Regions from separate parts of the Rhizorhabdus argentea genome, predicted to be linked through region 3. Evidence: predicted binding sites of a transcription regulator. Region 3 holds the regulator's gene; each other region holds the start of a gene.
What was found. The regulator LexA, encoded in region 3, represses DNA repair genes until DNA is damaged. The targets are predictions, from matches to a motif close to GTTCCNCNCTTGTTCT.
Positions count from the first base shown of each region.

Region 1 (3,278 bases), on a different contig from region 3:
TGCTCGAACTCGGCCAATACGGTGACATCACCATCGTCGAATCTACGCAGCGCATCTGTGAACTGTTGCACAGCTTCCTCGGAAAAATGCGGAACCGGTTCGAATATGATCATCGGCGTCGACCGACCCGACACCGCGATGCGCCCCATCGGCCTGAAATACGCCATTGTCGACTTCTCGACCACGGTGTCGCTGACCAGGGTCTTGGTCTTGAGATACTTGTTCGCACCTTCCAGCCGTGACGCGGTGTTCATCGAGTCGCCAAGTGCGGTGTACTGGATACGGCCTTCGCCGCCGAAATTGCCGACGATCGCTTCTCCGCGATGGACACCGACTCGCGTGACGCCGATCGGCGGTACGCCTTCAGGCGCATCGCGGCGGAACTGCTCGCCCGCCTCATACATCGCAATCGCGCATTTAACGGCCCGGTCGGCGTCGTCTGGCCGGCTGATCGGCGCGCCCCAGAAGGCGACGATCGCATCGCCGACGAACTTGTCGATCGTTCCGCCATATTCCAGGACTGTCTCCGACAGCACGTCGAGATACCGGTTGAGCAGGAAGGCGACCATTTCCGGCTCGATCTGGTGGCTGAGCTTGGTGAAGCCCTCGAGATCGCTGAACAGGGCGAAAATCTCGCGCTTCTCGCCATGGAGCTGGAGCCGTTCGGGATTTTTCATGATGTCGGCGGCGATGTCGCGCGGCAGATATTTGCCGAGCGCCGACGCCGCGAAGTTGCGCTGCTCCGAGCCTATGCCGCGGGCCGCCGTGCCCACCGCGGAATAGGCGAAGACCCAGCCGATCAGCCAGCCGAACACCGGCAACCCCTGGGTGTCGACATTGTTGAACTGCCATATGAACGGCACCGCAACCACGCCCGCCGCCTGGATGAGCAGCACCAGGCTCAGCTTCCAGATCTTCATGTTGGAGACTGCGGTCAGCGCGCCCAGCATCACCACGCCAATCGCGATCAGCCAGATGCCCCACGCCGGGATCTTGTTCGGCGTGATATTGTCGAGCATCTGCGCCAGCAGTGTGGCGTGAATTTCCAGGCCTATCGTCGTCTCGCCCTTCTGGATGCGCGAGGCGGGAGTGATGAACTGGTCGACATCGGGAATGTCGCCGCCGATCATGATGTAGCGGCCCTGGATCTGCGGCTTGAAAGCCTCGAGCAGATCGGGATTGGCGATCACCTCGATCGGGAACTTGTCGAACACCGGCCGATCCTCGAACTTCGGCAATCGGTAGCGGATCGATCCGGTATAGTCGCGGAAGCGTTCGAAGCCGCCGGTCAGCGAATTGGCCATCAGCGGCGGCAGTTCGCGGGGCTGGTTCGGCCAGCTGCGCATCACTCCGTCATCATCGGCGAGCAGGCGGATGCTGGTTGGGTGGACGTTGCCGGGCTTCGTCTGCTTCAGGAAGTCGCGCAGGAAGGTTTCCTGATCGAGCGTCATGAAGGTCTTGTTGGTCGCGTTCGATGCGAAGCCCAGATAGGTGGGCGTTTTCATCGTCCTGAAGGCGTCGATCAGCACCTGGTCCTCGGGCGTCGGTTGATCGACGAGAATATCGATGCCGATCGCCTTGGGCTCCATCTTGTCGAGTGCGAGCAGGCCCTTGGCGAGCATGGAGCGGTCGAGCGGCGAACGACGTCCGGTCAGGCGGAGCGTGTCTTCGGTGAAGGTCACCATCGCGATGCGCGGGTCGGTTTCGACGCGCGGCGACGCGAGCAGCAGGCGAACGTCGAACAGCGCGCGTTCGGCGTCCTTGGCCAATATCATGTTCCAGCTATAGCGCGCGAACGCCAGGCCAAGGATCAGGAAGATGGCGGTGACGACGAGGCGGGTCGTGCCAATCTGCTTGAGCAGCTTGCGCAGCGCCGGCCAAAACCTGTGCCAGCGCGCCGCCATTGACGCACCCCCGACGCTGTCCGGCATCCCCATCCCCCTGACGCAACCCCGGCTCGATATTAGAGGCTGCGCCGGATATGGGAAGCGCCGAGTTGCGCTTGCATTCGCAGCTGAGGCACGGCACGGTTCGCTATCTGTTCCAGGGATTTACTCGATGTCATCGATAGCTGCGCTCGCACTTCCACTCTGTCTGCTCCTGGGGCTCGCGCTGGGATGGTTGGCGCGCGGGCGGATGCAGGCCGGCGGCACCGCCGAAGCCGCAGACCTGCGCAGGATGCTCGAAACGGCGCGCGATGCGCTCAACCGCTCCGAAAACGAGCGATCCGGGCTCGTCGCCGAGCGGCAGGCGCGGACCGAGGCATTCGAGGCGCAGTTGCGTGCACTCCAGGAGGCGAAGGAGCAACTGTCGGCCCAGTTTGCCGAAGTCGGCGGAAAACTGCTCGATGCGGCCCAGCGCCAGTTCCTCGAACGCGCCGACCAGCGCTTCCATCAGGCCGGCGAGAAGAGCGAAGCTCAGCTCAAGGCGTTGCTGACGCCGGTCGAATCGACGCTCAAGCGCTATGAGGAGGGATTGCAGCGGGTCGAGAAGGATCGCGTCGACAGCTATGCAGGCCTGCGCGAGGCGGTCGATCAGGTCCGGGTCGGGCAGGGGCAGGTCCGCGACGAGGCCGCCAAGCTGGTCAACGCGCTGCGCGCCAGCCCCAAGGCGCGTGGACGCTGGGGCGAGCAGTCGCTGCGCAACGTGCTCGAACAGGCCGGGCTTTCGCCTTATGCCGACTTCGCGACCGAGGTTTCGGTGGACACCGAGGACGGGCGGTTGCGGCCGGACGTGGTTGTGCGCCTGCCGGGCGGGCGCAAGCTGATCATCGACGCGAAATGCTCGTTCAACGCCTATATGGATGCCAGCGAACAGGTCGACGAGGCGCTTCGCCTGACCTTCCTGAAGGCGCATGCGGCGGCCTTGCGGACGCACGCGACCCAGCTTGGCCAGAAAAGCTATTGGGACCGCTTCGGCGACGCCGCCGATTATGTCGTCATGTATATCCCGGGCGAGCATTTCCTGTCGGCGGCGATGGAGCAGGATGCCGAACTGTGGGACTGGGCGCATGAACGCCGCGTGCTGATCGCGACGCCGATCAACCTGGTCGCGCTGGCTCGAACCGTGGCGAGCGTCTGGCGGCAGGAGAAGATGGCCGACGAAGCCCGGCAGATCGGCCAGCTCGGCAAGGAGATGTTCGAGCGGCTATCGGTCGCGGCGACCCACCTTAAGCGCGTCGGCGGCGGCCTCAACAGCGCTGTCGAGAACTACAACAAATTCGTGTCGAGCTTCGAGGGACGCGTGCTGGTAACCGGCCGCAAGTTCCGCGACCTCAA
Region 1 is NZ_JBANFK010000001.1:260,516-263,793, forward strand. It holds gene AAC645_RS01275 (adenylate/guanylate cyclase domain-containing protein) at 1-1,931, opposite strand, end outside; gene AAC645_RS01280 (DNA recombination protein RmuC) at 2,059-3,278, shown strand, end outside.
Region 1: a site for LexA is predicted at 2,030-2,045, ahead of AAC645_RS01280 (DNA recombination protein RmuC). Genes of this name have one in related genera too.

Region 2 (3,278 bases), on a different contig from region 3:
TTCGAGGATCGTCGCAGTCTCGGCGACGATGCGGCCGCCATGTTCGATCATCGGCGACTTGCCGAGTGGGTGGATCTTCCTGAGTATCAGTGGGGCGAGCATCGTCCTCGGGTCGCGCGGATAGCGGCGAACCTCATAGGGGAGGCCCAGCTCTTCGAGCAGCCAGAGCACACGCTGCGAGCGCGAGTTTTCAAGATGATGGACGATGATCGTCATGGCCGGTGCTCCATGGAGAAACCCGTCGGCTGCATCGGCCCTTTCGCCCGTGATGCGCAAGCATCAACATCGCAAAGCCGTCTTCCCAATCGTTACTCGCGGGAATGACGATCGAGGGACGGAACGATAGTAGCGTATCCCGTCAGTGCGGCTCGTTCACATAGACGGCCAGCTCGACACCCGAAGGTTCGAGGAAGTGAAAGCGGCGGCCGCCGGGAAAAGCGAAGATCGGCCGCACCACCACGCCACCGGCCGCCTCCACCGCGATCTGGGCGGCTTCGAGATCGTCGACCTCGATCACCGCCAGCGGAGCCCTGCTCGCCTCGGCGGCGTCGCCGTTGAGGGCGATGTCACAGCCCTGTCCCATCGTTGCGGCATAATCCGGGCCGAAGGCGGTCAGTGACCACCCGAATGCCTGTTCGAAAAAGGCTTTGCTGCCGGCGGTATTCCCGACCGGCAGCTCGATATAGTTCAGACGCGCCGCCATAATCGGCCCTTTCCGCTATCGCGTCAGATCAGATGTCGTCGTCTTCAGCTGGACCCGCCATCAACGCATCGCCCACCGTTTCGGTGTTGCCGCGGATTGCCGATTCGAGCTTTGCGGCCAGTTCCGGGTTCTCGCGCAGATAGGTCTTGGCATTCTCACGGCCCTGACCGATGCGAACCGAGTCGTAGCTGAACCAGGCCCCTGATTTCTCGACCAGCCCTGCCTTCACGCCCAGATCGATCAGTTCGCCTACCTTCGACACACCCTCGCCATACATGATGTCGAACTCGACCTGCTTGAATGGCGGCGCGACCTTATTCTTGACGACCTTGACCCGCGTCGCGTTGCCGACGACCTCGTCCCGATCCTTGATCGCGCCGGTGCGACGGATATCGAGCCGAACCGAGGCGTAGAATTTGAGCGCATTGCCGCCGGTCGTCGTCTCCGGCGAACCATACATCACCCCGATCTTCATGCGGATCTGGTTGATGAAGATGACAAGGCATTTCGACCGGCTGATCGAGCCGGTGATCTTGCGTAGCGCCTGGCTCATCAGCCGCGCCTGCAGGCCGACATGGCTGTCACCCATCTCACCCTCGATCTCGGCCCTCGGCACCAGCGCCGCGACCGAGTCGATCACCAGCACGTCGATTGCATTGGAGCGGACCAGCGTGTCCGCGATCTCGAGCGCCTGCTCGCCAGTATCCGGCTGCGACACGATCAGCTCGTCGATGTTGACGCCCAGCTTCTTGGCATAAACGGGGTCAAGCGCATGCTCGGCATCGATGAATGCTGCGGTGCCGCCGCCCTTCTGCGCCTCGGCGATCGCGTGCAGCGCCAGCGTCGTCTTGCCGGAGCTTTCCGGACCGAAGATCTCGACGACTCGACCACGCGGCAAGCCGCCGATGCCGAGGGCGATGTCCAGCCCCAGCGAGCCCGAGGAAATCGCCTCGACCTGCATCGCCTCTCGCGATCCCAGCTTCATCGCCGAGCCCTTGCCGAAGGCGCGGTCGATCTGCGCCAAGGCGGCTTCAAGGGCCTTCTGTCTATCCATATTCGCCGCGTCCTTTTCGGATCCAATGAGCTTCAACTGAGCCGCCATGGGTAAACTCCCTCGTAGATCGCGTGAGCGAAAGCTTCAAACACGATCTTCGTACATGGAATGTTCTCCAAGAACAAGAGGTAAACATTCATGATTTGTTCGCGGGATCGACCTAGCTGACCACCTCGGTTCGCGCATGATCTGCCAGCGCCTCGCGCGCCGCCTGCCCGATCTGCTGGACCGAGAAGGGTTTCGGCAGGAAGCCGATATTGTCGAGGTCGATCGACTTGCGCAGCTGCTCCTCGGCATAGCCCGACATGAAGATGATCGGCAGGTCCGGCCGCTTCTCCCGGGCCGCGCGCGCCATGGTCGGCCCATCCATCGTCGGCATCACCACATCGGAGATCACCAGGTCGATCGGTTCTTCGGCGGTCTCGATTATCTCGAGCCCCTCCTCGCCATTGGTGGCCGTCAGGATCTTGTAGCCCTGGCGCGCCAGCGCGCGCTCCGCCACTGCGCGCACCATCGCCTCGTCCTCGACGAGCAGGATGGTGCCGGTGCCCCATAATTCGGTGCTGACTTCCTTCGCCTTGACCAGCGGCGCCACCGCCGAAGCCGGCGCCTCGTGTACCGGCAGATAGATGACGAAGCTGGTGCCCTTCCCCAACTCGCTCTCGGCGAATATGAAACCGCCGGTCTGCTTGACGATACCATACACGGTCGACAGCCCCAGGCCCGTGCCCTTGCCGACTTCCTTGGTCGTGAAGAAGGGTTCGAAGATCTTGGTAATGATCTCCGGCGCGATGCCGCTGCCAGTGTCGGTCACCTTCATCGCGGTATATTCGGTGACCGGCATGATCTCCATGCCAAGCCGCCGTACGTCGGCCTGCGACATCGCATAGGTCTGGATCGTCAGCGTGCCGCCATCGGACATGGCATCGCGTGCGTTGACCGCGAGGTTGACGATCACCTGTTCGAGCTGGCCCGGGTCGGCACGCACCGTGCCGAGATTGCGGCCATGGCTGACCTCCAGCTTGACGGTTTCGCCCAGCAGCCGCTTCAACAGGTTCGAAATTTCGGAGATCACGTCCGGTATCTGAAGTATCTGCGGCCGCAGCGTCTGCTGGCGCGAGAAGGCGAGCAGCTGGCGGGTCAGTGCCGCGGCGCGGTTCGAATTATGCTTGATTTGCTGGATATCGTCATAATCGCTGTCGCCCGGGATGTGACGCATCGTCATCAGGTCGCAATGGCCGATGATCGCGGTCAGGATGTTGTTGAAATCATGGGCGACGCCGCCGGCTAGCTGGCCCACCGCCTGCATCTTCATCGCCTGCGCCACCTGGCGCTTGAGCTTGGACTCCTCGCTATTGTCCTTGAGGCTGAGCAGCACCGAGGCATTGCCAAGCCCCTTCGCCGCCGCGATGGTCAGCGAGACATTCTCCTCCGGCCGTTCCTTGAGGCGCACCGACAGATCGCTGGCGGATCCGCGGCCGGCCGAGAAGCGCCGCACAGCGTCGGAAACCGCCGCCTTGT
Region 2 is NZ_JBANFK010000022.1:5,202-8,479, forward strand. It holds gene AAC645_RS16640 (glutathione S-transferase family protein) at 1-216, opposite strand, end outside; gene AAC645_RS16645 (VOC family protein) at 359-703, opposite strand; gene recA (recombinase RecA) at 732-1,805, opposite strand; gene AAC645_RS16655 (hybrid sensor histidine kinase/response regulator) at 1,918-3,278, opposite strand, start outside.
Region 2: a site for LexA is predicted at 1,876-1,891, ahead of recA (recombinase RecA). Genes of this name have one in related genera too.

Region 3 (3,278 bases):
CGCTGACCACCTTCGTCATCATGCCGCTCGAGGCGCTGGCGCTGCTGCTCGACGTTGCGGGTTTTGGCGCGCCGTTCTGGTGGCTGGTATCGAAGGCGCTCGCGCTGCTTCTCTGGATCGCTCATCGGGTCGGCGACGCGCCGGGTGCGGTGGCGATGTTGCCGAGCATGGCGTGGGGCGCCTTCGCCCTGATGGTGGCGGGCGGGCTGTGGATCGCGCTGTGGCGGACGAAGATGCGGCGATGGGGAGCGGTGCCGCTGGCGATCGGCGCGGCTTGGGCGCTGCAGTCGCCCGAGCCGGACCTGCTGGTGACGGGGGACGGCCGGCATGTTGCCGTGGTGCTGGACGACGGGCGGGTCGCGTTGCTGCGGGATCGTGCCGGCGACTATATCCGCGACGTGCTCAGCGAGGCGGCGGGCGTCGATGGCGAGCCTGTGCCGATCGACGCCCTTCAGACGGCGCGCTGTTCCGCCGACCTGTGCGAGGCGCAGCTCCGGCGCGGCGGCCGCCGTTGGATGGTGCTCGCGACCCGCAGCCCCTATCTCGTCGACATAGCCCGGATGAACCGCGCCTGCGCGCGCGCGGACATCGTCATCAGCGACCGGCGGATGCCGCGTTCGTGCCGGCCGCGCTGGATCCGGATCGACCGGCCGCTGCTGGCGCGGACCGGCGGGCTGTCGATCGATCTCGAACGCGGCCGGATCGACAGCGTGGCGGCCGATGTCGGCCGCCATCCGTGGTCGACTTTCCGGCTATAGGGCTCAGGCCGTCAGGATCAGGCTTTCGCGCTGGCGACCAGGGTTGGCCACACGCCCGACTGTACCGAGTTCATGATGCTCTCCAGCATGTCCATGTCGCCGCGCTCGGTGCGGAAGGCGATATAGGCCCCATAATCGGCTTCGCTATCCCATTCCTCGAACAGGAACATCTTTGTGCCCTGGCGGAGCACCTGGAGGCTGCGGAAGCCTTTAAACTTGGCGGTGTCCCCGATCATGGTCTTAAAGCTATTGGCGAAGGCGTCGATCGCCTCAGGCTTCACATCTAATTCCATGGTGATGAAGACCCCGTCGGACATATTATCTCTCCTGCGCCGCTGATGCGCCGCCGGAATGCCGCACGACATGCGGCGGGTCAACGGGTGGGCGAACGATGCGTGTGACAAAATGCGCGGGCGCAGACGACAGGAAGGCAGTGGGAAAGCTCACTACGCCCGCCGTCATTCGCGCTTTCGCGAGAAAGACGGGCTCAGGAAGGAGGCGAGCGCTTCAATAGCGGCGCAGCAGACCTGCGAGCTTGCCCTGCACCTGCACCTGGTCGGGCTTATAGCGCTGGGGATCATAGGCGCGATTGGCTGGATCGAGCCGAATCATCGCGCCTTCGCGGCGGAAATATTTGAGGGTGGCCTCGCTGTCGGCGATCAGCGCGACGATGATGTCGCCGTCGCGCGCCGTCTCGGCTTTCCGGATCAGCGCATAATCGCCGTCGAGAATGCCGGCCTCGACCATGGAATCGCCGGATACCTCGAGTGCATAATGTTCACCCGGGCCGAGCAGCGCGGCTGGCACCGACAAGGTGCTTTGGCCTTCGAGCGCCTCGATCGGCAAGCCGGCGGCGATGCGGCCGTGCAGCGGGATTTCGAGGACATTCTCGTTCGCTGCCTGCGGCACGATCGGCGGCGCCTTCGACGGCGCGGCCGGCGCCTTCGCGATCATGTCGGGCATGCGCAGTACTTCGAGCGCGCGCGCCCGGTTCGGCAGACGGCGGATGAAATTGCGCTCCTCCAGCGCGCTGATCAGGCGATGGACGCCCGACTTGGACTTGAGGTCCAGCGCATCCTTCATCTCCTCGAACGAGGGCGACACGCCGGTCTCGACCAGCCGATCATGGATGAATAGGAGAAGTTCATGTTGCTTGCGCGTCAGCATGGCGATTGCCCTCGTCTAGAACGGACGGAGAACATTTAGGCAACCGGGACGACTCTGTCAAGCGATCGGAATGATGTCGATATCGGCGCCCGGCGCCAGTGCCGGAGACTGGGGCGGCCGCACGATCAGCACCTCCGCTTCGACTAGCGCGGCGAGGCCGGCGCTGTCCTGGCCGATGAGCGGAACCGCCCGCCCTTCGCTCCATCGGCCGCGCAGATATTCGGCCCGGTTGCCGGTCGCCGGGAGCGCTGCGCCGAGCCTGGTGAGCACCGGCGTGGATATGGGGCTGCGCGCGCCGAGCAGATGCGCCACCAGCGGCTTCAGGAACAGCATGGCAGTGACGAAGGCCGAGACCGGATTGCCGGGTAGTCCCAGCACGATCGCCTCGCCGAGCGTGCCGATCATCACCGGCTTGCCGGGCTTGAGCGCGACCTTCCAGAAATCGATGCGGGCGCCGGCCTTCTGCAGGGCGGGCAGGACGAGATCATGATCGCCGACCGACGCGCCGCCGGTGGTGACGATGATATTGGCCTGGCCGGCGAGCGCGGAGAAGGCCGCAGCGATTGCGTCGAGATCGTCGCGGACGATGCCGTGATCGGTGACGATGGAGGTCGGCCCCGCCAGCATCGCCGCGAGCATCGGCCCATTGGAGGCGGGCAACAGCGCGCCGCTGGTGGGCACGCCCGGCCGCACCAGTTCGTTGCCCGTCGAGACAATGGAGATGCGCGGCCGGCGGCGGACCGCGAGCGCGCCATGGCCGCCGCTGACAGCAAGCGCGATCGCCGCTGCGCCGATTGCCGTGCCCGCGGCGATCAAAATATCGCCCTGCGTGAAATCGCTGCCGGCGCGGCGGATATGCGCGCCGGGCCCGCGCGGTCCTTCGCCGGCCATGGTCAGCCGGTCGCCGTCGCGCGCCGCTTCTTCCTGTACCAGGATCGCATCGGCGCCCGCTGGCACTGGCGCCCCGGTGAAGATCCGCGCCGCCTCGCCCGCTGCGAGCGCCCGGCCAAGGCCGCCGCCCGCGGCACTTTCGCCGACGACGGTCCAGGGGCCGGGCCGCTCGTCGAAGCGGATCGCATAGCCGTCCATCGCCGACAGATCGAGCGCGGGCTGAGTGCGGCCGGCGACGACATCGGCGGCGGCATGGCGCCCGTTGGCCTGCGCCAGCGGCACCGTTTCGATCGGCAGTGGCGGCCTGAGCGCGATCATCCGCGCTTGAGCCTCGGCGACCGGAATAAGCGCCATTACGCCGCCCAGTCGCCAGACTTGCCGCCGGTCTTCGACAACAGCCGGACGCCTTCGATCCGCATGCCCCGATCGAGCGCCTTGGCCATGTCGTACACAGTGAGCAGC
Region 3 is NZ_JBANFK010000004.1:246,159-249,436, forward strand. It holds gene AAC645_RS05715 (ComEC/Rec2 family competence protein) at 1-758, shown strand, start outside; gene AAC645_RS05720 (antibiotic biosynthesis monooxygenase family protein) at 776-1,075, opposite strand; gene lexA (transcriptional repressor LexA) at 1,266-1,925, opposite strand; gene AAC645_RS05730 (molybdopterin molybdotransferase MoeA) at 1,983-3,170, opposite strand; gene moaC (cyclic pyranopterin monophosphate synthase MoaC) at 3,170-3,278, opposite strand, start outside.